4 regions of the Bacillus sp. FDAARGOS_235 genome follow, and region 4 is predicted to be linked to each of the others. Evidence: predicted binding sites of a transcription regulator. Region 4 holds the regulator's gene; each other region holds the start of a gene.
The links. Region 4 encodes Rex, which represses fermentation and respiration genes when NADH is low (regulators of the CRP and FNR family bind a similar motif). Its sites were predicted from a motif close to TTGTGAAATATTTCACAA; they were not measured.

Region 1 (8,221 bases), 250 kb from region 4:
TTTGTGTCGTGATTATCATTTTCAAATTGATGAATGGGGAAGGCAAATGGTGCGCCACCAGCGTTATAAACTGGTTCTAGTGGGTTCGATTCCCACCCCGAAATTTTTTAAAGATTGATATAAAAATTTCGAGGGTGGGGTGCTTTTTCGTCATGCTACCCTCGTGTGAGGAGGAGTTAGTGTGTTGAAAAAACGCGACTTACACGACAGCCACGTTCTATACGAGTTAATGGTGGATCCAGCTGTCTTCCCTTTTGTGCGTCAAAAGGCTTATTCTTATGAGGAATATTTATTTTTAACGAAACAAACCATTGAAGCCGAAGAGCGTGGAGAGTTAATTTCACGCACAATTTTAGATGAATGGGGTAACCCTATCGGAACAATTACTTTATTTGATGTGCAAGAAAAAGCTGGATTCCTTGGAACATGGCTTGGAAAACCATACCATGGCAAAGGCTATAATAAATTGGCGAAAGATTCATTTTTTAGCGAACTTTTCTATGAGTTAGATATTGAAACCATCTTTATGCGTATTCGCAAAATAAATATTCGTTCTATTAAAGCTGCCGAAAAACTACAATATGTGAATCTAGCAAACGAAACGAGAAAAGCCGTTTATGATGAAATTAACGTAAATGAAGAAGTATATAATCTATATGAAATTCCAAAAGATCAATATACACTTGCAACAATGCGTGATACAACATTCCAAGACGCCCACCACTTAAAAGAAGCGTAATCTAAATTTTTAGAAATAATAATTAATCATTAACCGTTTGGCATATATGTATATCACCCCATGTCTTTGGAAACGATAGATAGTGACTTTAGGACACGAGGTGATTTGTAATGGATAAAAAGAAACGTGACAAAGCGAAAAATACATTATCTAGTACACAAGAAGTTCTATATCAACGAGAATTTCGAAAAGCAGATCGTGCAGCGGGATATCGCTCAAAAAGTATTTAAAGTGAAAATGAATAATTAGAAGTTTTCCCCCCTAATTATTCATTTTCATTACATAATTTTCCCGACTGACAGAAATAACCTAAAAGAGTTCCCTTATACATAAGGGAACTCTTTTGTTGTGGACAACTTTATCCACAACATCGATATGATTGTGAATATTTTTCTAAAAACTTTGATATTTTTATATATTTTCGCACATATCAACTACTGGAATTGTGGATATTTTTCTAAAAATTGTGGACAATGTGGATATAGTTGTTAATATTACGACTTTACCGTCTAATGAAAGCGCATCCCTTTGTGGATAAAGTGAAGGCTTTTACGGGAAGCTATCTCCCACCTAACTTCCTCGCATTCGCCCAATTTCGAGATGGGAGTCTTACTTCCCTCAAATAGCCGGATAAAGGAATCTTTACAATAAAAGGAACCCTCTTTAAACATATAAAAGAGGGTTACATATTAAGTAAATGATTCTGCAAGAGCAGGTGATTTCATAGGTATATGATTCGGCTCTGCATGATTTTCTTCCAAAATTGTATCCACGATATGACATGCCGGTTCAGGACGATAAATATTTTTCATTGCTTCTTTCATTTGGAGAAGCTTCATATCATCTTGTAATAACGCCTCTGTTTTTGCAAAAACCTCACTGTCATCACGGATTACAACTGCAGCTCCTTTTTTTTCAAAATACAACGCATTTTCATTTTCTTGTCCTGGGACAGGCTTATATAAAATGACAGGTACTTGTAATGCTGCTGCTTCGCTTAATGTAATACCACCTGGCTTCGTAATCATACAAGAAGTAACACGGAATAACTCATCAATGTTTTCAACATAACCAAATACTTTTAAAGCATCCGAATTTTGTTCCTGTAATCCTAATAAATCCTGTTTTAAAGCTTCATTTTTTCCGCAAACGACAACTACTTGTAAATTAGGTACGGCCATAAATGACTGGCATAGTTCTTTTACACTTCCTAGTACCCCATGAGCACCTGCTACAATTAGTAAAATCTTTTTATTCTTACATAACTGATACTTATTATATATAATGTCTTGATTTATCTTTAGCTCAAAACTATTACGAATTGGAATTCCAGTTTCAACAATTTGTTCCGCAGGTACACCAATATCAACCATCACCTTTTTCACGTGATCAGTTGCTACAAAATAACGATCTACTTCACGATGAATCCATATTTTATGCACACAAAAATCCGTCAACACATTATAAACAGGGATTGAAATACCTGTTTGCTTTTTCAACTCAGGTACAGCTATGATTGGAAAGGTATTAATAACGATATCCGGTTTCTCCACTTGTAAAAGTGATTTCAAACGTTTCCTTCCAAAATTTGCGTACCAAGATGCTATTTTTTTATCATAAATTTTTTCTACCCCGTAATAAAACAAACGATATAATTCTTTTCCTATTGTATAACTTTTTAAATATAAATATTTTGTAATGTCAGTTATAAATGGATGTGATTCTCCAAACAAGTCGCATACAATTACATTTTCAATTCCTTTTTGGCGAAATGTTTGTTCTAATGTTTTCGCTACTTGCACATGACCATTACCGTAATGTGCAGTTAAAATTAAAACCTTGGGGTTTTTTATCAAACAAATCCACTCCTAGCTTTTTGTTTCTCCATATTGCATATACGACAATAGGAAAAACATTTTCCTTAAACATTACATACTTGGATTCCAATATTCCCCTGTTAGCTATGTACCTGTCGTGGATATGCAAAGCATATAAGATTGACCCCTTAATCCTATCCGTGCTCATATCTTTACATTATACTTTCCTATAAGAGCTTTCGCAATAACTTACAAATGTTCTCTATTCCATGATACTCACTCTTTTACTTCTTAATTCTTTTTACTATTTTGATTTCCCTTTACAATTATGTAAATTTCTCCACTTATTCCTTACAAAAATATGGATATTCTTTTTTCAGTATACTCTTTTCTATATATATACTCTAGGTTTTATTGTAAAGAAAGCAAAAAGTCTAATCCAATATTTGGATTAGACTGCTTTTAAAATATGTCTCGCTTGTTCTACATTTTTTTCCGTAGGTGGTTCTACATTTGCGAGTGGATATTTATGCCCAAGCGCCTCCCATTTATATACACCAAGCTTATGATATGGTAGCACTTCAACTTTCTGAACATTAGACAGACTTTGAATAAAGCTAGATAATTTTTGCAGATCCTCTTCATTATCAGTAACACCTGGAACTAATACATGTCGTACCCAAATCGGTTTATTCTTATCCGATAAATAACGAGCAAATTGTAAAATATGTTCATTTGATTTCCCTGTTAATTTACGATGTTTCTTTGAATCAATATGTTTCAAATCCAATAAAACTAAATCTGTATAATCCATTAATTTATCCAACTTTTGCTGGAATTCTGGCTCTTCAGAATAACAACCTCCAGAAGAATCAATTGTTGTATGAATTCCAACTTCCTTACATTTCTTAAATAATTCAATTAAGAAATCTAACTGTAATAATGGTTCTCCACCACTAACTGTTATACCGCCTCCAGAAGCTTCAATAAATGGAAGGTAACATGTCACATCCTGCATTACTTCTTCAACTGTTATTTCTTTTCCTTTACCGATCTCCCACGTATCAGCATTATGGCAATATTGACAACGTAATAAACACCCTTGTGTAAATATGACATAACGAATCCCTGGGCCATCAACAGTACCACAAGACTCTACAGAATGTATTCTTCCTTTTACCATGTTACTTCCTCCTTTATTGAAACAGCCTCCCTCCACTACATATTAAAAGCGGAGGGACACTTTTTTCACTTACATGCTTTCATGCATTGTACGGTTAATTACATCAATTTGTTGTTCACGAGTTAATTTAATAAAGTTAACAGCGTAACCAGATACACGAATTGTTAATTGTGGATATTTTTCAGGGTGCTCCATTGCATCCATTAATGTTTCACGATTAAATACGTTAATATTTAAGTGATGTCCTTCTTTTATTGCATAACCATCAAGCATAGATACTAAGTTGCGTACTTGTACATCATCTTCTTTACCAAGTGCTTTTGGAATAATAGAGAATGTATTGGAAATACCATCTTGTGCATCTTCATATGGTAATTTAGCTACAGATAATAGTGATGCTAATGCACCTTTTGTATCACGACCATGCATTGGGTTTGCGCCCGGTGCAAATGGTTCTCCAGTACGACGGCCATCTGGAGTATTACCAGTTTTCTTACCGTATACGACGTTAGATGTAATTGTTAAGATTGACATTGTATGAACAGAATTTCTGTATGTTTTATGCTTACGAAGTTTATTCATAAATGTTTTCACAAGATTTACTGCGATTTCATCTACACGATCATCATTGTTACCATATTTAGGGAAATCACCTTCAATTTCAAAGTCAACTGCAATACCATTTTCATCACGAATTGGTTTTACTTTTCCGTATTTAATTGCACTTAATGAGTCTGCTACTACAGACAATCCTGCGATACCTGTCGCCATTGTACGAAGAACATTTGTATCATGAAGCGCCATTTCAATACGCTCGTAGCTATATTTATCGTGCATATAGTGGATAACGTTTAATGTATTTAAATATAGACCTGCTAACCATTCCATTGTCATATCAAACTTATGCATAACTTCTTCATAATCTAATACTTCAGAAGTAATTGGTGCGTACTCAGGGCCAACTTGAGCTTTAGATTTTTCATCTTTACCGCCGTTAATCGCATATAGTAATGCTTTCGCTAAGTTTGCACGTGCGCCGAAGAACTGCATTTGTTTACCGATTCTCATTGCAGATACACAACAAGCAATACCGTAGTCATCACCGTAGTCAGCACGCATAATGTCATCATTTTCATATTGAATTGCTGATGTTTTAATAGACATTTTTGCACAGTAGTTTTTAAAGTTCTCTGGTAATTGTTTAGACCAAAGAACTGTTAAGTTTGGTTCTGGAGCTGGTCCTAAATTATCTAATGTATGCAAGAAACGGAATGAGTTCTTTGTTACTAATGGACGACCATCTAAAGCCATACCACCGATAGATTCAGTTACCCAAGTTGGGTCACCAGAGAATAATTCATTATAATCAGGTGTTCTTGCGAATTTCACAAGACGTAATTTCATAATGAAGTGATCCACGATTTCTTGTACTTCTTCTTCTGTTAAAGTACCATTTTCTAAATCTCTTTCAATGTAAATATCTAAGAATGTAGAAGTACGTCCAAGACTCATTGCAGCTCCGTTTTGCTCTTTAATTGCTGCAAGATATGCGAAGTATAACCATTGGAAAGCTTCTTGTGTATTTGTTGCTGGTTTAGAAATATCAAAACCATGAGAAGAAGCCATTTGTTTTAATTCTTGAAGTGCACGCATTTGCTCAGATAACTCTTCGCGTAAACGCATTGTCTCTTCGCTCATTACACCACCAGTTAAATTAAAATCAGCTTTTTTCGCTTCAATTAAATGATCTATACCATATAGCGCTACTCGGCGGTAATCACCGATAATACGTCCACGTCCATATGCATCTGGAAGACCAGTAATAACACCTGATTTACGAGCCGCTTTCATTTCTGGTGTATATGCATCAAATACACCTTGATTATGAGTTTTACGCCAGTCTCTGAAAATCTTACTAAGTTCTTTATCCATTTCGTATCCATAAGATTCACAAGCTTGTTCCGCCATACGAATACCACCATATGGTTGTAATGAACGTTTAAATGGCTTATCAGTTTGGAAACCGACTACTTTTTCAATATCTTTATTTAAATATCCTGGTTCATGTGATGTAATAGAAGAAACAATTTTTGTATCCATATCAAGAACGCCACCGTTTTCACGTTCTTTTGTTGTTAAATCCATTACTTGATCCCAAAGTGTTTTCGTTGCTTCAGTTGCTCCCGCTAAGAAAGATTCGTCCCCTTCGAAAACGTTTACATTATTTAAAATGAAATCGCGAACATCAATCTCTGCTTTCCATTTTTCACCTTTAAAGTTTTCCCATGCGTTTTTTACATTTTCTAATATTTGAGTCATCCTAATCTCCTCCATTTTTGATTAGTACAGGAATAAGATTTTTTATATAACAGCTTACACACTTAGAATACTACTTTTTTGCGAAAGTGAACGAAATAGTTGTGACATGTTTGTGAAAAGTTGAGCAAACTACTGTATGCATAGTGTTAACTTCACTCAAAAGTCTTTATAATTAACCCTTTCTTTAATTGTATTTTTTTGGTACCCTTATATACGAGTCCTATTTTGTAATATAAGAACAATACCCATTGTAGAGCTGTAATACTCTTATCTCCTAATCTGTTATAGTTTTTATAACGGAACAAAAAAGTGTACATATGTTGTACACTTTTTTTGTTACCTATAAAACATCTCTTTTTCTATTTCCATCATAGAATCCACCTCGACTGCCCTTTAATGCAATTAATTGCTCTAATCCTTCGATATGATCACCAATAATTCGAAGTACAGCTGGAGGATGTCCTATTTTTGCAAAATGTTCACTGGGACGAATACGGTTCATTTTATCGACCTCAACACGACTGACACATGCAATTTCGAATCCTGAAAGAACAGCTTTCACTTGCGCTACACAAGGTGACAGTAAAGATCTATATCCTATTGCTTTCAAACACGTCCTACTAAATGCATTAGGTACGGCAATAAGAGAGCCTACTCCTAAATCTTTTCTATCACAAGCTAAATTTAACGCATATTTAAATGCAGTTACGAGATGAAGTGGTACTCTTAAATCTAAATAATGATTTAGATCATTTAATGCGACATCTTGCCCATCTGCAATAGCTTTTGCAAAAGGATATAGCTCACTAGCTGGAATAACAAAATCACCGTCTATAAATAACACAATTTCTCCTTTTGCAAAATAAGTTCCAAGCGAACGCCCCACATCGTTTCCGAGTGCTTCTTTATATATAATTGTTGTTGCTCCTTTTTCTTTTGCAATTGTTGCCGTTTTATCTGACGAACCATTTACAACAACGATGATTTCAAAAGGTTCAATTTTACGAAGCTCCTCTATAACGTTTCCAATTGTTTTCTCTTCATCTTGTACAGGAATAATTACCGATAATTGCTTTCCTTTATACAAATTAGATGTAACGCCCCATCCTTGATAAAAATCTTCAAAATTTAAAGTATGATAGACACTCTCTCTTTTCCGATTTCCATCATAATATCCTCCACGCTCATCGCTGCCTATTATCCGCTCCGCTACAGCTTCTATATGGTCACCTATCATTCGTTTTTCAGCTTGTGCAAGATCTGTGCCATATGCTGCATGCTCGAGTGGCCGAAATTTATTCGGCGTAATAACGTCAATTGCACAATGACGACTAATTTTCCATTTACTTTGCGCTAAGCGTAAATGAGCTACAATAGGATTAACAAAACATTCATATCCAATACTTTGAACGACTTCTTTCGTCAACGCATGAGGTACAGATAATAAAGAATCCATTTTTAATTCTTCGCGCTCTAACATTGCATTTAATATTTGGCGCCATACTGTAACGGAATGTGGTTTTTGTTTTTTTAAAAATAATGCATCCAAATTATTTAAAACGATGTCAGCCTGATCATGTAAAATCGGATTAAGAAATAATTGCAATTTTGAAGTTTGAATAGCGAAATCTCCATCTATAAACAGTAATACATCACCTATCGCATGTTTTGCACCAACTGCGCGGCCAACGTCGTTACCAAGTGACTCTTTATTCTGAATTACTCTACATCCTAAACTCTCAGCAACCCCTTCTGTACCATCATTACAACCATTAGCTACTACAATAATCTCTACTGGATTGAATGGCTTTACCGATTTAATCACGTCTGAAATCGTATCCACTTCATTACATACGGGAATAATAACCGATAATGACTTAGCCATTGTTTTCTTCACGAAACCATTTAATAGTTTCTTTCAATCCTTGTTCCCACGTTATTGTCGCTTGAAATTGAACAAGTTCTCTTAATTTTGTTACGTCTGGTCTTCTATTTGGAATTTCCTCAAAACCATGTGGATATACTTTTTCAAAAGGAACTTGTACAATTTTTGAAGAAGAATTTGTTAGTTTTTTGATTACTTCTGCTACTTCTTTAATATTTTTTTCATTCTCAGAACCTATATTAATAATCTCACCATTTACATTCTCATCCATTGCTCGA
Region 2 (8,221 bases), 1.5 Mb from region 4:
TTTGAAATATGATGTGTAAAACTACTAATAGTAGGGGAAGATTAGAATGGATGATGTAAAGGAAAAAAGAATATATGAAGCACTAATAAAATCGTGGTCGATTGAAACAAGTTCAAAGTGGACAATTGAAAATCCAGCAAAGGGACAGTGTGGTGTAACGGCTCTAGTCGTTCAAGATATATGTGGAGGGAAAATTAAAAAGACAAAAATAGGGGGCGTGTGGCATTTTTATAACTTTATAGATGGACAGAGGTTTGATTTTACAGAGGCTCAATTCAATGAAAACCTGAATTATTTGGATGTGGAATCAAATCGGGAAGAAGCATTTGCAGATACAAATGAAAAACAATATAGCATTTTGAAGGGAAAAATAACGAAAGAATTCAAATTATCTTTTGACTCTTAATCTTTAATAAGTTACTATAATGGTGGTAACTTATTAAAGGGAACTTCATAGAGTTGAAAGGGGAAATACTTTTGAAAACAACTTATGTAAACGCTACAATTGTAACGATGAATGAACAAAACGAAGTGATAGAAAATGGATATATCATTGTAGAAAATGATCAAATTATAGATGTAAAGAGCGGAGAATTCGCTAATGATTTTGAAGTAGATGAAGTAATTGACATGAAAGGAAAGTGGGTTTTACCAGGGCTTGTAAATACACATACACACGTTGTAATGAGCCTTTTAAGAGGTATTGGCGATGATATGTTATTACAGCCGTGGCTTGAGACGAGAATTTGGCCACTTGAAAGTCAGTTTACTCCAGAGCTTGCGGTCGCTAGTACGGAATTAGGATTACTTGAAATGGTGAAAAGTGGTACGACATCATTCTCTGATATGTTTAATCCAATTGGAGTAGATCAAGATGCAATTATGGAGACGGTATCAAGGAGTGGAATGCGCGCTGCTGTTTCAAGAACTTTATTTAGCTTTGGAACGAAAGAAGATGAAAAGAAAGCAATTGAAGAAGCTGAGAAATATGTGAAGCGTTATTATAACGAAAGTGGAATGTTAACTACGATGGTTGCACCACATAGTCCATATACATGTTCCACAGAACTGTTAGAAGAGTGCGCACGTATTGCAGTAGAAAATCAAACTATGGTTCATATTCACCTTTCGGAAACAGAGCGTGAAGTACGTGATATTGAAGCGCAGTACGGAAAACGTCCGGTAGAATATGCAGCAAGTTGCGGATTGTTTAAACGCCCAACAGTTATTGCGCATGGTGTAGTATTAAATGAAAATGAGCGTGCATTTTTAGCAGAACATGATGTTCGAGTAGCTCATAATCCGAATAGTAATTTAAAACTAGGTTCTGGTATAGCGAATGTGAAAGCGATGCTAGAAGCAGGAATTAAAGTAGGGATTGCAACAGATAGTGTTGCGTCTAATAATAATTTAGATATGTTTGAAGAAATGCGCATTGCAACTTTATTACAAAAAGGTATTCATCAAGACGCAACAGCATTGCCAGTAGAAACTGCTCTTTCTCTAGCGACAAAAGGAGCTGCAGAAGTAATTGGTATGAAACAAACTGGATCACTTGAGGTTGGAAAGTGTGCTGATTTTATTGCGATTGATCCGTCTAATAAACCGCATTTACAACCAGCTGATGAAGTGTTATCACACCTTGTATATGCAGCTAGTGGAAAAGATATAAGTGATGTAATTATTAACGGAAAACGTGTCGTTTGGAATGGTGAATGTAAAACGTTAGATGAAGAGCGTATTATATTTGAAGCAAGTCGTTATAAACGAGGTTTACAAAGATAGGTATGTGCAAGTTGTTTGAAAAAGCTGTCCTTTTTTAAAAAGGACAGCTTTTTTCTTGAGCGAATAAATATTCAATATAATGTCGCATCTTTCTGTTAATATTTCTGTTATAATATATAACGTTTATAATATTTTATTTTTAAGGAGAACAATTCATGAAGCGAAAAAAGAGCCATTTAATGGTAATGGCAATTATTACATCTTTATTTTTAACAGCTTGTAATAATAAAGCGAATAAAAGTGATGCAGAGGCTAAAAAACAAGTGTTAAATGTAACAGTATCAGAAGAAATTCCTTCACTTGATACTGCAAAAACGATGGATGGGACATCATCACACGTTATGCAAAACATATTTGAAGGGTTGTATGTGCTAGATGATCAAGATCATCCTATTCCAGCAGTAGCAAAATCGTTTAAAAGAAGTGAAGATGGTAAAAAATATACATTTGATTTGCGTAAAGATGCAAAATGGTCAAATGGAGACAATGTAACAGCAAATGACTTTATATTTGCATGGAAACGTGCAGTTAACCCGCAAACGGCATCTCAATATGCGGACATGTTCTTTCATGTGAAAAATGCGAAAGAAATAAATAAGGGAACAATGTCACTTGATGAACTTGGGGTTAAAGTTATAAATGATTATAAGTTAGAGGTTGAACTTGAACAGCCAATTCCGTATTTTTTACAGTTGTTAGCACTGCCTATATACTTACCACAGCATGAATCATTTTTGAAAGAACAAGGAAATAAATACGGATTGGAACCTAGTAATCTCATATATAACGGCCCATTTGTATTAGAAAAATGGAAACATGAACAAGAGTTCCAATTAAAGAAGAATGCTACATATTGGGATCAAAAGAAAGTGAAATTAGACGAAATAAATTTTCATATTGTAAAGGATACAATGACGGCTGTAAATTTATATGAGGCCGGCGATTTGGATCGAGTACCTATTAATTCTCAAGTTGTAGACAAGTATAAAGGGAATAAGGAATTACATATGTCAAGTGATCCTGGAATCGCTATGCTACGTTTTAATGAGAAAAATAATGCGTTAGCCAATAAAAAAGTACGTCAATCTATCTCATTAGCATTAAATAAAGATGATTTTGTTGCTCACTTTATTAATAACGGGGCAAAACCTGCAAATGGACTTGTACCAGTTGGTCATATGAATGAAGAGACTGGCAAAGATTTTAGAAAAGAAAACGGAAATATTTCTTCATATGATTTGCAAAATGCGCAAAAGATTTGGGAAGAAGCGAAAAAAGAGCTTGGAGTAGAGCAAGTAAACCTCGGGTTTTTAACGTTTGAACAAGATAATGCAAAACGTATGGCAGAATATATAAAAGGTGATTTAGAAAAGAATTTGAATGGATTAACGTTACAAATTAAACAGCAGCCATTTAAGCAAAAGTTACAGTTAGAACAAACAGGTGATTACGATATAACGATGGCAAATTGGGGACCTGACTATAAAGACCCAATTAATTATTTAGAGTTATTTACGACGGGGAATCCGAATAATAAAATGAGTTACTCGAATTCTCATTACGATGATTTAATAAGGAAAGCAAAAAATGATTTTGTACTTGATCCGGAGAAACGATGGGAAGCGTTGCGAGAGGCTGAGCAGGTCTTATTAGAAGACGCTGCCGTGGCACCGCTTTATCATCTTGGTTCAGCTTATGTACAAAAGGATTATGTAAAAGGAATTGCAAAACATCAATTTGGTGGCGTTTATACTTATAAGAATGCTTATGTTGATAAGAAGTAAATAAAAAAACCTTACTTTTAAAAGTAAGGTTTTTTTACAGAGTGTTGGGAAACCCTTTAGGGTTGTTGCCAGCACATAAAAAAGATGAATGCGTAATTGTTGTTACGTATTCACAAAAAGTTGCAAAAAAATCAGATTGAGCAGTTTATTTAAGTAAAAAGAAGTTAGTAGTAAACGAAATTAAATAGCTAAGAAAAAAGCTCAATTTCTTACTTTTAATACTGAGAAACTGGTCAGTTATTAAAAAATTAGGGTATATTAACGGGGATTCATATTGGAACTAAGGTAGATCCATTTGGCTGTATTCTTAAGTTGTAGACTTAGAGATTGAAGCTGGAATTAATTATTTAATTCCTATTTCTGTACATAATATCGTGGGGAAGAAGGTAGTACTTTGAGAACAACAGGAAATTTTAACGACAAGGCCGATATATATGCGAAATATCGCCCCGATTACCCTAATGCATATATTGATTATTTGTTTTCGGCTAACCAACTGAAAGAGGACCGAATTGTGGCTGATATTGGTTCAGGTACGGGGATATTTAGCCACCAGTTGCTTGAAAGAGGTTTAAAGGTTATTGGAGTTGAGCCAAATGATGACATGAGAAAGATGGCTGAGCAATCGTTAAAACTATATGCTCGTTTTCAATCAATAAAAGCAACAGCTGAAAATACCACTTTAAAAGAGCATAGTGTGGATTTAGTAACTGTTGCTCAAGCATTTCATTGGTTTGATAAAGCAGCTTTCAAAATGGAATGCCAACGAATCTTGAAACAAAAGGCAAATGTTGCTCTCGTTTGGAATAGTAGAGATTTAACTAGTTCGATTATGAAAGAGAATGCAGAAATTTGCCAGAAAACCTGCCCGACTTTCAAAGGGTTTAGCGATGGAATAGAGGAAACTCCCGAAGTATTTAACACCTTTTTTAAGGATGGAAAGTATGAGTTTAAAGCGTATCAAAATGATTTACTTTTTGATTATGAAGGTTTTTTGGGAAGGAATTTATCAGCGTCCTATGCTCCGAAAAAGGATGAAGAAGAATATAAAAAATTTGTTTTTCTCCTGTCAGAGTTATTCGAAAAACATAGTAAGAATGGAAAAATTGTTCTTCAAAACATGACGCGAAGCTATCTAGGAAATGTCTAAACAACCGGACATAAAGGGACTTTAATCGAAGTGCCTATTTGAATTGTAGATTATCATGTACTAATTAAGATCTTCAACAAACGGGAGCGATTGTTGAACAACAATTAAAAGGGCGATACATATTATTCATGCATAATATGTATCGTCCTTTATTTTTTATGACCTTTTACAATTTAAGTCTTCTAACTAAAAAAAATCTGTTGAAGAAAGCCGCGATGTTTATAAAAAGTTGTGAAGCTTTGCCCTTTTAGATCATTTAGTCTAAAGGGGTGTTTATATTTTTAACAAAGAGCTTTTGTGATTGTTGAAGAGGAAGGTAGAAACATTAGATTAATAGCAGTATAGGGGCATTATTATGACTGAAGATTTTTATTTGTGATACATCTCACACCATAAATACATATATAACTTTACAATTAGAATATCAATTGATGGGAGGGTTAATCTTGATTAATCGTGATTTTAATGAAAATCCGTTTATTGTGATATGGGAGTTAACAAGGGCATGTCAATTAAAATGTCTGCATTGTCGTGCAGAAGCACAGTATCATCGTCATCCTCTAGAGCTAACATTCGAAGAAGGAAGAAAACTAATTGATGATATATATGAAATGGAAAATCCAATGCTTGTATTTACTGGTGGAGATCCATTAATGCGTCCAGATGTATATGATATCGCGGAATATGCAGTGAAAAAAGGTGTTCGAGTTTCTATGACGCCAAGTGCCACTCCAAACGTGACGAAAGAAACGATTCAAAAAGCAAAAGAAGTGGGACTTGCTAGATGGGCATTTAGTTTAGATGGACCAACAGCTGAAATACACGATCATTTTAGAGGGACAGAAGGATCATTTCAATTAACAATGAATTCCATTCGTTATTTGCATGAATTAAAAATTCCTATTCAAATTAATACTGTTGTTTCTAAATATAATGTGGATGTACTTAAAGAAATGGCAATGTTAATAGAAGAATTAAAATGTGTACTTTGGAGTATATTTTTCTTAGTTCCAACAGGACGAGGTAAGGAAAAAGATATGATTTCACCAGCCCAACATGAAAGGGTATTCCATTGGCTATATAAGCTTAGTAAAAAGGTTTCTTTTGATATTAAAACAACAGCTGGTCAGCACTATAGACGGGTTGTGCTTCAAGAAAAAATGAAAGAAAATAACAAGACAAATCAGATCATTCAATATCAGGATGTATTGATGAATGGGACGACAGGGCGAATTGATGGGCTTGGTCGTGCTCCAAAAGGGGTGAATGACGGAAACGGTTTTGTATTTATTTCTCATATTGGAGATGTATATCCAAGTGGATTATTGCCTATTAAAACCGGGAATATTAGAACGACAGCACTAGCTGAAATCTATCGAAACTCCCCTGTTTTTCAAAACCTTCGTAATCCGGACAAGTATAAAGGAAAGTGCGGTGTTTGTGAGTTTCGATATGTTTGTGGGGGATCTCGTTCTAGAGCATATGCGATGACGGGGGATTACATGGAAAGCGAACCTTTCTGTGTATACATTCCAAAAGCATTGCGAAAACAGAAAAAGAACGTAAAAACGGGAAATAAGTAAAAGTTTGCTCATTTCCCGTTTTTTTAGATTTTATAATGTATTGTACTTCGCATCAATCGTACGATAATCTAAGAAATGAAAACCGATCGTTTTTTTCCATCCCTCATTAAAAATCTACTATTTGGATCCGTTGTACGGATACGAATTCTTCACACATAAATTCTATTAAACCGATTTTAATAAAGCATAAAAATTCGTATCATATGGAATATCATCTTGATACATATAATTTTTTAGAACGCCTTCTTTTTCAAAACCTAATTTTAATAGCACCTTATTTGAAGCTTCATTTTCAAGAAAGACAATTGCACCAATACGTTTTAAATGAAGCGTGTGGAAACCGTATGATATAACCTCAGAAACTGCTTCCGTAGCATAGCCATTTCCCCAGTGTTCAGGGAGAAAGGCATAACTTATATTTGCTCGTTTATGCTCAGAAGACCAATCGTGAAAACCAATTGTTCCAATGAGTTCTTTTTTATCTTTTAATTCGATGCCCCATTTTATACCGTTTCTTGCATTGTAACTCAACTTGAAATTATTAATAATTTGCTTTACTTGATCTACATTCTGTAATGGTTTTTGGCCATAATAGCGCAGTACATCAGTATTAGAAAAGCATTGTAGTATACCCGGTGCATCTTTTTCCGTAAGTTCTCGCAAAATGAGTCGGTCAGTTTTTAATATAGGAAACATATTTTCACTCCATTTCTTATGAAACTAGAATGCATTTGTTATTATATAATTTAAACTGAAAATAAAGATTATTCAAGATGAAAGGGTAGGTTTGATTTATGTTAAAATGGGATGTGGAATATATTTCAAAAAAGAGGTTTAGAAATGGAGAAAAACTCAATATTAATTGTAGATGATGATCTAGATATTGTTCAATTTATTAATGTGAATTTAACGCAAGAAGGTTTTACTGTTTTTAGTGCTCATAACGGAGAAGAGGCATTAGAGATAATAAATAATAACAGTATTCAACTTGCTATTCTTGATATTATGATGCCTCAAATGGATGGTATAGAACTGTGTAGAAGGATTAGAGAGAAATATAGTTTACCAATTATGTTTTTAAGCGCAAAATCATCGGATGTAGATAAAGTAATTGGATTTAGTACTGGGGCAGATGATTATATTGTGAAGCCGTTTAGTACAATTGAATTTATAGCAAGAGTGAAAGCTCAATTAAGAAGGTATACATATTTTAATCAAATTGCTGTCCAAGTAATGGAAAAGAAAATAAACATTAAAGGTTTAGAAATAGATGAAATTTCTAGAGTAGTAAAGATATATGGACAAACAATTAATGTTACAAAAACTGAATATGATATTTTGCACTTAATGGCAGCTGCAAAGAACCGTGTGTTTACGATTGAAGAAATATATGAAAGTGTTTGGAATGAAAGGGCCTATGAAAGCAATAATACGGTAATGGTTCATATTGCGAGATTAAGAAATAAAATTGAAGAGAATCCAAAAGAACCGAGGTTTATACAAAATGTTTGGGGAGTCGGGTATAAAATTGGAGATTAAATCATTACAAGGAATTAGAGCTAAATTCTTTTTTGCATTTATATGTAGCATTCTGTTAGCTACGGTAAGTATCATATTAGTTCAAATTTTATTTGGAAGTATATATAGTGACGTTGTCGCGCTAGAAGAAAAATATTCGTTTTTTTATTTTATGTTTTTTCTGCTGTTAACCACTATATATTTTGCATTACTGACAAAGACAACTATAAAAAGATTGAATGAGATCAATAAGAATGTGAAGGAAATAAGCAATGGTAATTTGGAAATACATATACCTATTTCGAAAAGCGATGAGATTGGTGAGTTAGCGACGAATGTCAATAGAATGGCCAAAAGTTTAAAAGAGTCTATTGAAAATGAAAAAAAATCACAGGAAATGA
Region 3 (8,221 bases), 1.3 Mb from region 4:
TAAAGTCTGGTATTGGTAAAGTAAATGCAGCGATGTCAACGACAATTTTATTAGAAAAATATAAGCCTGAAAAAGTAATTAATACTGGTTCAGCTGGTGGATTCCATCATTCTCTAAATGTTGGAGATGTAGTTATTTCAACAGAAGTTCGTCACCATGACGTAGATGTAACAGCATTTAACTATGAATATGGTCAAGTACCAGGAATGCCACCTGGATTTAAAGCTGATGAGGCATTAGTTGCATTAGCTGAGAAATGTATGCAAGCTGAAGAGAATATTCAAGTTGTAAAAGGTATGATTGCAACAGGGGATTCATTTATGAGTGATCCGAACCGCGTTGCAGCAATTCGTGATAAATTTGAAAATCTTTATGCAGTAGAAATGGAAGCGGCAGCTGTTGCACAAGTGTGCCACCAATACGAAGTTCCATTTGTTATCATCCGCGCACTTTCTGATATTGCTGGTAAAGAATCAAATGTTTCATTTGATCAATTTTTAGATCAAGCAGCCCTTCATTCTACAAACTTTATCGTAAAAGTACTAGAAGAGTTAAAGTAATGTAACAAAAAGGCAACTGTCTCATATAAAGAAAATACATACAGTTGCCTTTTCTTTATTGGCAAATAAGGGGGAGAACACGATGAATGTATATCGTGGAGTTCATGAGTTAATTGGTCATACACCAATTGTAGAAATTACTCGGTTTTCACTTCCAGAAGGGGTCCGTTTATTTGCGAAGCTTGAATTTTATAACCCAGGCGGAAGCGTTAAGGATCGTTTAGGAAGAGAATTAATCGAAGACGCGCTAGAAAAAGGGCTTGTCACGCAGGGTGGAACAATTATTGAACCGACTGCTGGAAATACTGGTATTGGACTGGCACTTGCAGCGTTAGAACATGATTTACGCGTTATTGTTTGTGTACCAGAGAAATTTAGTATTGAGAAACAAGAATTAATGAAAGCGCTAGGCGCAACAGTCGTGCATACACCGACTGAGCAAGGAATGACCGGAGCAATTGCAAAAGCAAAAGAGTTAGTAAATGAAATACCGAATTCATACTCTCCAAGTCAGTTTGCGAATGAAGCAAACCCACGTGCTTATTTCAAAACATTAGGTCCTGAACTTTGGAATGCATTGAATGGAGAGATTAACATATTTGTTGCTGGAGCAGGAACCGGCGGTACATTCATGGGAACTGCATCTTATTTGAAAGAAAAAAATATAGATATTAAAACAGTTATTGTAGAACCAGAAGGATCTATTTTAAATGGTGGTAAAGCTGGTTCACATGAAACAGAAGGAATTGGTCTTGAATTTATTCCACCATTTTTGAAAACATCTTATTTTGATGAAATTCATACGATTTCTGATCGAAATGCATTTTTACGAGTAAAAGAATTAGCGCAAAAAGAAGGACTTTTAGTTGGGAGTTCTTCAGGAGCAGCATTTCATGCAAGTTTACTGGAGGCAGAGAAAGCAACACCAGGTACAAATATTGTAACGATTTTTCCTGATAGTAGTGAGCGCTATTTAAGTAAAGACATATACAAAGGATGGGAATAAAAAATGAGAGCAAAGACAAAGTTAATTCATGGTATTCGCATAGGAGAACCTTCAACTGGATCTGTAAACGTACCGATTTATCAAACAAGTACGTATAAACAAGAAGCAGTTGGTAAGCATCAAGGATATGAATATTCACGTACAGGCAACCCAACACGAGCAGCTTTAGAAGAAATGATTGCCGTATTAGAAAACGGTCATGCTGGATTTGCATTTGGTTCGGGAATGGCTGCTATTACAGCAACAATTATGTTGTTCTCAAAAGGTGATCACGTTATTTTAACAGATGATGTTTATGGGGGAACGTATCGTGTTATTACGAAAGTATTAAACCGCTTCGGTATTGAGCATACATTTGTAGATACAACAAACTTAGAGGAAGTTGTAGAAGCAATTCGTCCAAATACGAAAGCGATCTATGTGGAAACACCAACGAATCCACTACTAAAAATTACTGATATTAAGAAAATATCTACTCTTGCTAAAGAGAAAGATTTATTAACAATTATTGATAATACATTCATGACGCCATATTGGCAGTCGCCGATTTCTTTAGGAGCAGACATTGTACTTCATAGTGCAACGAAATATTTAGGAGGTCATAGTGACGTAGTTGCAGGTCTAGTAGTGGTAAATAGCCCACAACTAGCAGAAGACCTTCACTTTGTACAAAACTCAACGGGAGGTATTCTTGGACCACAAGATAGCTTCTTACTACTTCGCGGTTTAAAAACGTTAGGAATTCGTATGGAAGAACATGAAACGAATTCACGCGCAATTGCTGAATTCTTAAATAATCATCCAAAAGTAAATAAAGTATATTATCCAGGCCTTGAATCACATCAAAACCATGAATTAGCAACAGAACAAGCAAACGGATTTGGTGCTATCATCTCATTTGATGTAGATAGTGAGGAAACATTAAATAAAGTACTTGAGAAACTGCAATACTTTACACTTGCTGAAAGCCTAGGAGCAGTCGAAAGTTTAATTTCTATCCCATCTCAAATGACACATGCATCAATCCCAGCAGATCGTCGTAAAGAATTAGGAATTACAGATACATTAATTCGTATCTCTGTCGGAATTGAAGATGGTGAAGATTTAATTGAAGATTTAGCACAAGCGCTAGCATAATAAAAATGCACTGCTAATGTGGAGCAGTGCATTTTTATTATGTTTATTTGTGAAATATTTCACAAATTAGACATACACAAATGAAATGATTTCATGTATATTGAATTCATGAAATGTTATTCACGAATAAACTTGTGAAATATTTCACAAACAATGGGATTCATGTAGGACGGTAACTCTATTTTTTTTCGCTAATCGGGACTTATTATGACCTATAGGGACTTATAAAGACCGTGATAACAGAATAGGAGGAAATTTACATGGTAGTCAAAGAGAAAGTTGTAAATGAAATGCAAGAGGTAAAAGAGATGATTGATACGTTAGTAAATAACGGTCAAGAAGCTTTACAAGCATTAGAAAGTTTTACACAAGAACAGATTGACAACATTGTTCATGAAATGGCACTAGCAGGTGTTGATCAACATATGTCGCTTGCAAAATTGGCTGTTGAAGAAACAGGCCGTGGTGTCTATGAAGACAAATGCATAAAAAATATTTTTGCCACTGAATATATTTGGCATAGTATAAAGCAAGATAAAACGGTAGGAGTTATTCATGAAGATCCTCATGAAGAAATAATAGAAATTGCGGAACCAGTCGGTGTAGTAGCTGGAGTAACGCCAGTAACGAATCCAACGTCAACAACAATGTTTAAAGCATTAATCGCGATAAAAACGAGAAATCCAATTATTTTCGCATTTCATCCTTCTGCACAAAATTGTTCCGTTGCAGCGGCCAAAACAGTATATGATGCAGCGGTGAAGGCGGGTGCGCCAAAGCATTGTATTCAATGGATTGAAAGACCATCTGTCGAAGCGACGAAACAATTAATGAACCATGATGGTGTCGCACTCGTTCTAGCAACTGGAGGCGCTGGTATGGTGAAATCGGCTTATTCTACTGGTAAACCAGCACTAGGTGTAGGTCCTGGTAATGTACCGTGTTATATAGAGAAATCAGCACATGTAAAACGAGCTGCTAATGATTTAATTTTATCGAAAACATTTGATAACGGTATGATTTGTGCATCGGAACAGGCAATCATTATCGATAAAGAAATTTATGATGATGTTAAAACAGAAATGATTGCAAATAATTGTTACTTTGTAACAGAGGAAGAGAGAAAGAAATTAGAAAAGCTCGTTATAAATGAAAATACATGTGCAGTAAATAGTGATATTGTAGGGAAATCTGCACAGTATATTGCCGAATTAGTTGGGATGACTGTGCCTGAACATACAAAAATACTTGTAGCTGAAATTAAAGGAATTGGGGCAGTGTATCCACTATCTCGTGAGAAACTGAGCCCAGTATTAGCTTGTGTAAAAGCGAATTCATTAGAAGAAGGATTTACATATTGCGAAGAAATGTTGAATCTTGGAGGTTTAGGGCATTCAGCAGTCATTCATTCTACAAATAAAGAAGTACAAAAACAATTTGGTTTACGTATGAAAGCTTGCCGTCTTATTGTAAATGCACCTTCATCACAAGGCGGAATAGGTGACATATATAATGGGTTTATTCCATCGCTTACACTTGGTTGTGGTTCATACGGGAAAAACTCAGTTTCTCAAAACGTAACAGCGACTCATTTATTAAATATAAAAAGGCTGGCAAATAGAAAAAAGAATATGCAGTGGTTCAAGTTGCCACCAAAAATTTATTTTGAAAAACATGCTACGGCGTATTTAGCAAATATGCCTAACATTTCACGTGCATTTATTGTAACGGATCCAGGAATGGTTGAGCACGGCTATGTAGACACAGTTACGCACTATTTACGTAAGCATGCAAATGATGTGAAAGTTGAAGTGTTCTTTGAGGTCGAGCCAGATCCGTCAGATGAAACTGTTTTTAAAGGTGCGGAAATGATGAGAAGCTTTAAGCCTGATGTAATTATTGCACTTGGTGGCGGTTCAGCTATGGATGCGGCAAAAGGGATGTGGTTATTCTATGAGCATCCAGAAACATCATTCTATGGCATTAAACAGAAATTTTTAGATATAAGAAAACGTACATGTAAATATCCGGAATTAGGAAATAAAGCGCAGTTTGTTGCCATTCCAACAACATCAGGAACAGGGTCAGAAGTGACACCATTTGCGGTTATTACAGATAAGAAAAATAATATAAAGTATCCGCTTGCAGATTATGAATTAACACCAGATGTAGCGATTGTTGATCCGCAATTTGTAATGACAGTACCACCACATGTAACAGCAGATACTGGTATGGATGTTTTAACACATGCAATTGAGGCGTATGTGTCTGTTATGGCAAATGACTATACAGATGGATTAGCATTAAAAGCTATTGATCTCGTATTCAAATATTTACCGAGAGCATATAAAGATGGAAATGATGAAGAAGCAAGAGAAAAAATGCATAACGCTTCTGCAATTGCAGGGATGGCATTTGCAAATGCTTTCCTCGGTATTAATCACAGCTTAGCACATAAGATTGGACCAGAATTCCATATTCCGCACGGACGCGCAAATGCCATTCTAATGCCGCACGTAGTCCGCTATAATGCTATTAAGCCAAGAAAACACGCATTGTTCCCAAAATATGAGTACTTTGTGGCAGATGAAAGATATGCACATATAGCGAGAATGCTCGGGCTTCCAGCAAGTTCGGCAGCAGAAGGGGTGGAATCACTTGTCCAAGCAATTATTGAGCTTGGAAAAAGCTTGAATATTAATATGAGTATTATGGGGCAAGGAGTCGATAAAGAGAAATTTGAAGAGGTTGTTGGAGTATTAGCAGAACGGGCTTTTGAAGACCAATGTACAACAGCTAATCCGAAATTACCGCTCATTTCAGAGTTGAAAGAAATTTATATGGAAGCATATAAAGGTGTGGAATAGATAGGAAAGAGTCGCAATTAAGCGGCTCTTTTTCTTTTGGAAAACATCTCCCCGAATGGCTGCATTTACTTGTCTTTCAGTTTCATAGAATATGATACAGTGAAATGGAGGAGTGAGAATATGATGAAAGAATTACAAGGGAAAATAGAAGATTATACTCGGTTCGGACAGATCCTTCTCGCTGTAAGCACATTGTTAATGGTTGGCTTATTGATTCCGAATGGAGCAAAAGAAACGATACAATTTTTTGTTATGATGGGGAGCATCGTTATATTTTTAAGTTTATCGTTCTTTTTCTTTCAGCGTGTAAAAGTGATGCGTGACCAGTTGGAGGAAAATGAATGTGAGTAATAGTATTAAATAGAGCGCTACAAAAAGAAAGGATCTTTTTGTAGCGCTTTTTGTTTTTTTTTTTTTTGAAGAAAATGTATGCGTTTTTGTTGACAATGATAATCCTTATCAATTAAAGTAGAATAGTAGTTAATGATTATCATTATCAATTAGAGGTGGAAGAATGAAAAAGTCTATTACGCTATTTACAGCGATTTTATCTGTTTTTTTCTTATTAATAGGTTGCAATGCAAAGGGAAACGACAAAGCGTCTGCAACCAAAACAGAAAAAGGAAAAGAAAAAATCGAAATTACCGACCTATCGGGAAGAAAGGTAACATTCGATAAAACACCAGAGAGCTTTGCAACATTAAGTATGGGTGATATGGATATTATTCATGCTTTAGGCGGAAAGATTATAGGTCGTCCAGATACGAAATTAACTCTTCCGGAGGAGTTAAAGAAAGCGCAAGTAATTGGGAATGCACATCAGCCGAATTTTGAGCAAATTGCTAGCTTAAAGCCAGATGTACTTGTTGCTAACAATGGATTCCAAAAGAATGTTCCAACGGTTGAAGGTCAAGGGACGAAAGTAGTCATTTCTACTGCAAATTCTGTACAAGATATTCAAAAGAATATTGAAATATACGGAGCAGTAATGAAGAAAGAAGATAAAGCAAAAGAACTGAATCAAAAAATGAATGATAAAATGAAGAAATATGAGAAAAAGAGTGATGTGAAAGCATTGCTAGTGTATGGAGCACCAGGAACTTATTTAGCAGCATTACCAACATCTCTGTCAGGTGACATTTTAGAGAAAACGGGCGGAAAAAATATTGCAGCTGGTTTTCCAGAAATGAAAGAATATCCGCAATATGCACAGCTAAGTGTAGAACGTATTATTGAGGCGAATCCAGATGTAATTTATTTAATTACACACGGAGACCCGAATAGCGTGAAAAAAGCATTTGAAGGCGAAATGATGAAAAATGAAGCGTGGAAAAATTTAGATGCAGTAAAACAAAATCGTGTAGTTATTTTACCACCAGACTTATTTGGATCAAATCCTGGAACAAAAGTAACAGAAGCTATGGACTTTATGTATAAAAGTATACAAGATGTAAGGAAATGATAAGTATGGAGAGTAATGAAGTAGTAAGAGAAAAGGAACATCCTTTTGCGAAAAAAAGATGGGGAATAGCAGTTATTTTAGTTGTATTAACGATTCTAGGTCTTTTTTACGGTCTTTTCGCGGGAAGTTTATCCTTTTCTTTACGAGACATCCTAACAGGGATGCAAGATGAAGGTTCGATAGTTCATCGAATTGTATGGGATCTTCGTATACCAAGGGTGCTCGTTGGATTTATAGTAGGAACGTGTTTAGCGACATCAGGTGCATTATTGCAAGGGGTTATGAGAAACCCTCTTGCAGACCCTGGTATTATCGGGGTTTCATCTGGAGCGGGTCTTGTAGCAATTATAATTATGATTTTATTTCCTCAGCACATGGCTTTTTTACCGCTAGGGGCGTTTTTAGGAGCTTTCATCACAGCAATGGTCATCTATGCTTTATCATGGCAAAAAGGGGCACCACCTTCAAGAATTGTCTTAGTAGGTGTGTCGATTAATGCATTGATTGGTGCAGCAACGTCAGCATTAATGTTATTACATAGTGACAAAGTACAATCTGTTTTACCGTGGTTAGCTGGTGGCATTGGTGGTGTAAGCTGGGCACATTTAAATATGATTATTTATTATGCGATATTTGCTATTATATTAGCCTTCTTTGGTATTAAGCATATTCGAGTATTAATGCTTGGAGATGAAATGGCAAAGTTATTAGGACATAACGTGGAAAAAAGTCGTTTTTATTTAATCGTAGTAAGTACATTATTAGCTGGAATAGCAGTTAGTGTTTCTGGACTTATTGGGTTTGTCGGTCTTGTTGTACCGCATATGCTACGTTTATTAGTTGGAAATGATTATAAATATTTGCTGCCTCTATCATGTCTTGGCGGCGGGGTATTACTTGTTTTTGCGGATGCGATAGCTCGAAGCTGGTTCGATCCAATCGAATTGCCTGTTGGTATTTTATTATCCTTCTTAGGTGGTCCGTTCTTCTTATATTTAATTCATAGAGGAGGAAAACAACGTGATTTCCGTTGAAAAAGTGTTTTACGCACATTCTGAAAGATTTCAAATGCAAAATATGAATGTACATATTAAAGCTGGAGAAGTTGTTAGTTTAATTGGACCGAATGGATCGGGGAAATCTACTTTGCTTCGTTTAATGGCAAGGCTACTTAAACAAAGCGAAGGGG
Region 4 (8,221 bases):
TTCAACTTTTTTCTGTTGTTTTCTACCCATTAATCGTGTAACACCATTTTTTATTACAAATACCCCGTATCCCACAAATAAAAACATAACGGGCAAAATGTCAAAACGATACCTAGTTTGAACTTCGACAAACAAATGAATAACCACATATCCACCAAACAAAATATATAAAAGAGGATATATTGAATCATTTCTTCTATATAATGAAATGGTACCAATCGCAAATATACAACATGTAATATACATAAGCCTTTCATATTTTGTCAGCATTTGTTGTAAGTGTGGTTTATTCAGTTCCCCCCACTCCAAAGCCCAACCAGGTGCATCATCAGGATTACTCCACATTTTTTCAACTTTCAATACAAGTAATTGACGAACTTTCTCTTTGTCCTTCAATCTGTCCTTGATCAAAGCAACGGAAGCATCATTTCTTTCCTTCCCAAGTTTAAATTGACTAAGGTAAACAACATCTGGCTGATTCCATCCACCAATCGAGTCATAATTGAATCCCACAACAAATTTCCAATATGGCATTTGGTTCGACAATGGTTTTTTCGCTAATCCCGTGTTCATTAAGAAAATACTTACAATTTGCATCACTAGAAAATATACAATCACTATTCCCACTAATTTTTTTACGTAGTTAAACGTTTCTTTTTTTCTAAACGGAAGTATCTTATAAATTAATACATAAACAAAAACCGCCAATAAAAAGAAACTTCCTAACGGTCTCATAATATTTCCAATGCTTAACAGTAACCCTGTTAAACCCCAACCGTATTTAGTTGAAAAACCTTTTGTAATTAAAACATACAGTCCTAAAAAAAAGAAAAAGGTAGAAATATATTGATTTGTTAATACAGAGCTATAGATAATATTAGGTATGTAAAACGCGTAAAATATTGCCGCAGTTCTCGCACTGTATTCATTAAAAATGGTTTTACCCATAAAATAAATAATCACGGCAGTACCTACGCTCCAAAAAATATTAAATAACTTCAATATAAACAGATGATTACCAAAAATTTTTATTAATATAGCCTCATAATATGTGAATCCCAATTGGTATGTCCAACTCATATAGTATTCATCTGTAATAAATGCAAAATTACCCTTTACAGCTTGTTGAGCACTTTCATACATTACAGAAAAATCCGAGATAGGTACTGTTTTTTCAAAAATGATCCATAACAACCTAATTGCAAAGGCTGTAACTATGAGAATGAGCAAAAATTGATTAACTGTTAAAAAACGATTTGCTAAAAATGATATTATTCCGAGCACCAAAATAGTTGCTACTATCTCCAGAATTAACACAGCGACCGAAGAATAGGTAGATTTCTCTATTTGAAATGAACTATAAAGTGTAATGATAAACATCGCCAAACCACATACTACTAATATTTTCGAAAAAATGTTTCTACCCAAATTTTCTTTAATCTGCATCATATACCTCACTAACTAGGCTACCGCCATCTTCTCTCATAGACAATAAGAACTAGGAGACTTATTATCTCGACTAAAAAATAAGAAAAATCCCTTTTGACTGTATCATAAATGTTAAAAGAATTATATATTCAATTGGAATTATATTGAATATTATCGTAATAAAAGAAGCTTGAATATTCCCCTCCATTCTCTCTCTAAACTTGCGACCTTCCAGAAACCTTTTATATACATCTTAACAACAAAAAAGACTACCTCCTTTTATCAAGGAAGTAGCCTTCTTCTAATTAACTATTTATACATTGAACAGCTTCACAGAGTGATGCTTATTACATCATTCCGCCCATACCGCCCATGCCCATGCCGCCCATGTCAGGCATTGCTGGTGCATTTGGTTCTGGCTTATCAGCAACTACAGCTTCAGTTGTTAAGAACATAGCTGCAACAGATGCTGCGTTTTGAAGTGCAGAACGAGTTACTTTAGCTGGATCTACGATACCAGACTCAAGCATGTTAACCCATTCGCCAGTAGCTGCGTTGAAACCAACGCCTACTTTTTCGCCTTTTAGACGCTCTACAACTACAGATCCTTCTAGACCAGCGTTGATTGCGATTTGACGAACTGGCTCTTCTAGTGCACGAAGTACGATGTTGATACCTGTTGCTTCGTCGCCTTCAGCTACGATAGAAGCTACTTTCGTGTATACGTTCATAAGTGAAGTACCACCACCTGCAACGATACCTTCTTCTACTGCTGCACGAGTTGAGTTAAGTGCATCTTCAATGCGAAGTTTGCGCTCTTTTAACTCAGTTTCAGTTGCTGCACCTACTTTAATTACTGCTACGCCACCAGCTAATTTAGCAAGACGCTCTTGTAATTTTTCACGATCGAATTCAGAAGTTGTTTCTTCTAATTGCGCACGGATTTGACCGATGCGAGCTTCGATTTGTTGTGTGTTTCCAATACCTTCAACTACAGTTGTGTTTTCTTTCGTTACAACGATTTTACCAGCGCGTCCTAAAGATTCAACTGTAGCAGATTTTAAGTCACGTCCTAATTCTTCAGTGATTACTTCGCCACCAGTTAAGATTGCGATATCTTCTAGCATTGCTTTACGACGGTCACCAAATCCAGGAGCTTTAACAGCCACTACATTGAATGTACCACGAAGTTTGTTCACTACTAATGTAGCTAAAGCTTCGCCTTCTACATCTTCAGCAATGATAAGAAGTGGTTTACCTTGTTGTACCACTTGCTCTAATACTGGTAAGATTTCTTGGATGTTAGAAATCTTTTTGTCAGTAATTAAGATATATGGGTTATCAAGAACAGCTTCCATTTTGTCAGAATCAGTAATCATGTAAGGAGATGCATATCCACGATCAAATTGCATACCTTCTACTACGTCTAATTCCGTTGTGAATCCTTTAGATTCTTCTAAAGTAATAACGCCGTCGTTACCAACGCGCTCCATTGCTTCAGCGATTAATTGACCTACTTCTTCGTCAGCCGCAGAAATAGCAGCTACTTGTGCGATAGAAGATTTACCTTCAATTGGTTTAGAAATCGCTTTTAATTCTTCAATTGCAGCAGTAACAGCTTTTTCGATACCTTTACGAAGACCCATTGGGTTTGCACCAGCTGTTACGTTTTTAAGACCTTCACGAATCATAGCTTGCGCTAATACAGTTGCAGTTGTCGTTCCGTCACCAGCTACATCGTTTGTTTTGCTAGCAACTTCTGCTACTAATTTTGCACCCATGTTTTCGAATGCATCTTCTAATTCGATTTCTTTTGCGATTGTTACACCATCATTTGTAATAAGTGGTGAACCGAATTTTTTCTCAAGTACAACGTTACGACCTTTTGGTCCAAGCGTTACTTTTACTGCGTTTGCAAGAGTGTCGACACCGCGAAGCATCGAACGACGTGCTTCTTCACTAAATTTAATATCTTTTGCCATAATAATTGACCCCCTTGGAATTTTTAAGATTTATATAATTAACCGATAACTGCTAAAATGTCACTTTCACGTAAAATCAAGTAGTCTGTACCTTCGTATTTTACTTCAGTACCTGCATATTTTGAGAAGATGATAAGATCACCTGCTGCTACCTCTAAAGCAACACGCTCACCATTTTCAAGCACTCGACCAGTACCTACTGCAATAACTTTACCCTCTTGTGGTTTTTCTTTTGCAGTGTCTGGTAATACAATACCACTTGCTGTTTTTTCTTCTGCTTGAACAAGCTCAATTACAACGCGATCACCTAATGGCTTTAGCATGAACAATAACCTCCTCATTGTGTTATGTAAATTTTTTATTAGCACTCGAGTCACCCGAGTGCTAACACACTTATAATAATAAATAATCTCAATTTCTTTTGCAAGTAAAAAAATCATAATTTTTTCGCAAATTACTATATATACTCTTCTATATAAAATCCTTCTTCTACTACCTTTACTATATGAATCGTTGTTTCCACTACTCGTATGTTACAATATGAAAGACACCCTAAGTTGTTTTCGCTACACACACAACTTTTTCCTGTCTTCTATTTTAATTTCCAATGCAGATTTACAAAAAAAACATAATTCGAATGAAAGTTTATATCGTAGGTAGCATATTACATGTTATCCTGCCTTATCTCATACACTAGAGTTAGAAAGGATGGTTAAACCATTTGAAGAAACAATATTGGTGGATTATCGTTACATACATTTTAATGCAATTGTCGGGTATTGCCGGATTACCACTTCTTCTGAAAACCGGACTATACGATAATAGAGGATTTACCAACGAGGAAAAGTTTCAACTAATAACCGGACATTGGTCTATTATTAGCTTTTTCATTGCACTATGCGTTGTAATTTGGTTACTTAGAACAGATATTCGTGACAGGCATTTAGATGCAATGCGCTCTTCTGTTCCAGCTACAATCGGGTGGATTTTTATCGGGTTCTTCTTAGCAATCATCTCACAAAGTATTGCAGGTATGATTGAAATGTATCTATTAGGGATTACACCTGGATCTGAGAATACAGACCGACTTATGGACATCGCAAGAACGACACCTTGGTTCCTTATTGTTATATCTATAATCGGACCTATTTTAGAAGAAATCGTATTTAGAAAAATTTTATTTGGTACACTTTATAAGAGATTTAATTTCTTCGTTGCTGCTATTATTAGTTCACTCGTATTCGCAGCGATTCATTTTGATTTTACTCACCTATTGGTATACACTTCTATGGGGCTCGTATTCGCCTTCTTATATGTAAAAACGAAACGCATTATCGTTCCTATAGCAGCCCATGTAGCAATGAATACATTAGTTGCCATTGGACAGATTTTCATGAGCAATGAACAAATTCAAGAAATGATTAAAGAAGCTGAAAAAATGCAAGGCTTTATCGGAGGATTTTTTGTATGAGAAACTCACCATTGTTCATGGCTGCATTGTATTTCCTTCTCGGATGTATCTTTACACGTTTCGCCATTACGAACGTGACAGATACAATCTGGAATATGTGGACAATACTATTTGCAGTTATGGCAACAATTGATTTTAATTTGGCACTTCGCCTTATATTAGTGAAATTCACAAAGAAAAAACAATAATAAAACGCAGAGGTCACCTCCTCTGCGTTTTATTGTGGATAATTCTTTAAAAAGTAAACAAGCGTTTGTAGCTCTACAGCTAAATCAATATGATGAATTCTTATATTCTCTGACACATTTAAGCGTGCTGGTGTGAAGTTTAAAATACCGTGCACGTTTGTTTCTGCCAATCTATCGGCTACAGATTGCGCTACTGTAGCGGGTACTGTTAATATTGCCACTTGTATATCATTTGATAACCTTTCTTCTAATTCATCTAAATGATATACAGGAATACCCCCGATTTCTGTTCCAACTTTCTCTTCACTAACATCAAATGCCATTTCAATTTTTGTATTATTGTTTTTCGTGAAATTATAATGTAAGAAAGCGGTCCCTAAATTACCTACTCCAATAAGCGCTACACGTGTTATATCATCTTGATCGAGTGTTTCACGGAAAAATGATAATAAATAATTTACGTTATATCCATATCCCTTTTTCCCTAATGCTCCAAAGTATGAGAAATCTCTTCGAATAGTTGCGGAATCAACCTTTACCGCTTCACTCAATTCGGCTGATGAAACACGTTGCTTACCAGAAAGAGATAAGTTTTGGATAAATCGATAGTATAGAGGCAATCGTTTAGCAGTGGCTTGCGGAATTTTCTGCTGATCCATATAACCTCTCCTCTCTTCCTATCTTTATTCATATACTTGAATCGAATACAGAAGTTTAGTACTTATGAATTTCCTTGTATAATAAAGAGAAGAAGTATTCTCTCTTTATTTTAAACTATACACTATTTTTAGTATGATTGAGAAATATAAACATGGCAAAGTTAAGAAATTATTTGAGGTGAAAACATTGATTTTATTACAAGTAAACGGGCTTTCAAAATTATACGGTGCCGAAACGATTCTTGCAAACATAAAATTGGAAGTGCAAACGAAAGATCGTATCGCTTTAGTTGGACGAAATGGAGCCGGAAAATCTACATTATTAAAAATTATCGCCGGTGAATTATCTCATGATGGCGGCGAAATTATAAAACCGAAAGATGTCTCAATTGGGTACTTAGCTCAAAATACTGGATTAGAAACATCATTAACAATTTGGGATGAAATGCTAACCGTCTTTACACACCTACAGCAAATGGAGACAAAACTTCGAAGGCTAGAGCAAGAAATGGGAAAAGAAGAAAACTTTTCAAATGCCGCTACATATGAAAAATTATTAGCTGATTATGACCAATTGCAATTAGATTATAAAGATCAAGGCGGCTATCAGTACGAAGCAGATATTCGCTCCATTTTAAGCGGTCTTGGTTTCCCTGTTGAAACGCATCAGACGACAATTTCTACGTTAAGTGGCGGACAAAAAACGAGATTAGCTCTTGGGAAATTATTATTAACGAAACCAGACTTACTTATTTTAGACGAGCCTACAAACCATTTAGACATCGAAACATTAACGTGGCTTGAGCAATACTTACAAGGTTATCCTGGCGCAATTTTAATCGTTTCTCATGACCGTTATTTCTTAGATAAGCTTGTTACACAAGTATATGAAATTTCGAATAAAGAAAGCAGACGATTTGTTGGTAACTACAGTAAATATTTAGACTTAAAATCAGCCCTATACGAACAAGAAATAAAGCGTTACGAAAAGCAACAAGATGAAATCGCTAAACTTGAGGACTTCGTTCAAAAAAATATAGCACGTGCATCTACGACAAAACGTGCACAAAGCCGTCGTAAACAATTAGATAGAATGGAATTATTAACCAGACCATTAGGTGACTCTAAATCAGCCTCATTCCACTTCGATATTGAAAAACAAAGTGGAAATGATGTTTTACAAGTAAAAGATGCAACCATCGGTTATGATGAGGATCCTATTATTGAACATGTAAATATGCGCTTAACTCGGGGAGATAGTGTTGCCTTAGTTGGACCGAATGGAATTGGAAAATCCACATTATTAAAATCCATTGTGAATAAGTTACAGCTATTACATGGAGATGTTGCTTTCGGATCAAATGTATCTGTTGGTTATTATGATCAAGAGCAAGCTAACTTAACATCTTCTAAGCGCGTTTTAAATGAACTATGGGATGAATATCCGCTTCAACCCGAAAAAGAAATTCGCACTATATTAGGTAATTTTTTATTCACAGGGGATGATGTACTAAAACCAGTATCTTCTCTTAGTGGTGGACAAAAGGCCCGATTAGCTCTCGCAAAACTTATGATGCAAAAATCCAATTTATTAATTCTCGATGAGCCAACGAACCATCTTGATTTAAATAGTAAAGAAATTTTGGAGAATGCTTTAATTGATTATCCAGGAACTCTTCTATTCGTTTCACATGACCGCTACTTCATTAATCGCGTAACGACTACAGTTGTCGAATTATCAACAGAAGGTGCGCAAGAGTATTTAGGTGATTACGATTACTATGTGGAGAAGAAAAATGAAATGATTGAACGCGCAGCATTTGAACAACAAGAACAGCAAGAAAATCAGGCACCTGTTCAAAAAACTGTAGCTCAAGAAAAATTAAATTATCTCGAAGAAAAAGAGCGTAAACAATTAGAACGTCAACGCACTCGAAAAATCGAAGAACTAGAACAAAACATCGTAAGCTTAGAAGAAGAAATTGCTACGTTAGAGGATCAGCTTTGCTTACCAGAAATATATGCAGATTATGAAAAGGCTAGTGAGATTACAACGAAAAAACAAACATTACAAGAACAACTTGAAGCCTGTATGGCAGAATGGGAAGAACTGCATATATAAGCTAATTTAAACAAAAAGGATGTCTCATCAGTCGAGGATTTTTGACTAGATGACATCCTTTTTATTTCCCTTTAGAATCAGTTTCGTAGTACATGAAATTATATCGACGATTTTTTGAATGCACATACCTTAACTTAAAATATATAAACAATTCGACAAGAAACATCGTTTTCCCGACAAAGATTGACAATTGCAGCAACCAATATGATAAGAGGAGGATTTTTCAAAAGTTTTTTAGGATATCTTCTCGTTTTTATTTCCCGAAAAAGAATTCATTTAAAGGTCAGACTTCATCCGTTTTATCCACAAGGTTATACACATATCCACCTTTATAAAATAAACATCAAAATAACTTTTCCACATTATCCACA

Region 1: the regulator Rex is predicted to act here: its motif matches at 6,169-6,186, upstream of pflB (formate C-acetyltransferase).
Region 2: the regulator Rex is predicted to act here: its motif matches at 5,093-5,110, upstream of A6J74_RS07780 (TIGR04053 family radical SAM/SPASM domain-containing protein).
Region 3: the regulator Rex is predicted to act here: its motif matches at 2,751-2,768, upstream of adhE (bifunctional acetaldehyde-CoA/alcohol dehydrogenase).

What each region holds. Positions count from the first base shown of each region.
Region 1 covers NZ_CP020437.2:2,422,034-2,430,254, forward strand. The annotation lists gene A6J74_RS14380 (GNAT family N-acetyltransferase) at 182-739, shown strand; gene A6J74_RS14385 (YfhE family protein) at 850-969, shown strand; gene A6J74_RS14390 (diglucosyl diacylglycerol synthase) at 1,429-2,595, opposite strand; gene pflA (pyruvate formate-lyase-activating protein) at 3,008-3,739, opposite strand; gene pflB (formate C-acetyltransferase) at 3,809-6,058, opposite strand; partial or broken gene A6J74_RS30450 (hypothetical protein) at 6,211-6,430, opposite strand; gene A6J74_RS14410 (glycosyltransferase family 2 protein) at 6,399-7,943, opposite strand; gene A6J74_RS14415 (UDP-N-acetyl-alpha-D-glucosaminuronate decarboxylase) at 7,936-8,221, opposite strand, start outside.
Region 2 covers NZ_CP020437.2:1,207,031-1,215,251, reverse strand. The annotation lists gene A6J74_RS07810 (GNAT family N-acetyltransferase) at 1-19, shown strand, start outside; gene A6J74_RS07805 (YunG family protein) at 47-406, shown strand; gene A6J74_RS07800 (bifunctional S-methyl-5'-thioadenosine deaminase/S-adenosylhomocysteine deaminase) at 460-1,785, shown strand; gene A6J74_RS07795 (peptide ABC transporter substrate-binding protein) at 1,941-3,569, shown strand; gene A6J74_RS07785 (class I SAM-dependent methyltransferase) at 3,964-4,719, shown strand; gene A6J74_RS07780 (TIGR04053 family radical SAM/SPASM domain-containing protein) at 5,151-6,302, shown strand; gene A6J74_RS07775 (GNAT family N-acetyltransferase) at 6,468-6,998, opposite strand; gene A6J74_RS07770 (response regulator transcription factor) at 7,143-7,841, shown strand; gene A6J74_RS07765 (sensor histidine kinase) at 7,807-8,221, shown strand, end outside.
Region 3 covers NZ_CP020437.2:3,961,567-3,969,787, forward strand. The annotation lists gene mtnN (5'-methylthioadenosine/S-adenosylhomocysteine nucleosidase) at 1-560, shown strand, start outside; gene A6J74_RS22610 (O-acetylserine dependent cystathionine beta-synthase) at 643-1,566, shown strand; gene A6J74_RS22615 (bifunctional cystathionine gamma-lyase/homocysteine desulfhydrase) at 1,570-2,703, shown strand; gene adhE (bifunctional acetaldehyde-CoA/alcohol dehydrogenase) at 2,964-5,570, shown strand; gene A6J74_RS22625 (YrhC family protein) at 5,694-5,921, shown strand; gene A6J74_RS22635 (ABC transporter substrate-binding protein) at 6,085-7,032, shown strand; gene A6J74_RS22640 (FecCD family ABC transporter permease) at 7,038-8,066, shown strand; gene A6J74_RS22645 (ABC transporter ATP-binding protein) at 8,053-8,221, shown strand, end outside.
Region 4 covers NZ_CP020437.2:2,667,929-2,676,149, forward strand. The annotation lists gene A6J74_RS15460 (glycosyltransferase family 39 protein) at 1-1,446, opposite strand, end outside; gene groL (chaperonin GroEL) at 1,776-3,410, opposite strand; gene groES (co-chaperone GroES) at 3,449-3,733, opposite strand; gene A6J74_RS15475 (CPBP family intramembrane glutamic endopeptidase) at 4,132-4,881, shown strand; gene A6J74_RS15480 (YdiK family protein) at 4,878-5,069, shown strand; gene A6J74_RS15485 (redox-sensing transcriptional repressor Rex) at 5,099-5,728, opposite strand; gene A6J74_RS15490 (ABC-F family ATP-binding cassette domain-containing protein) at 5,916-7,850, shown strand.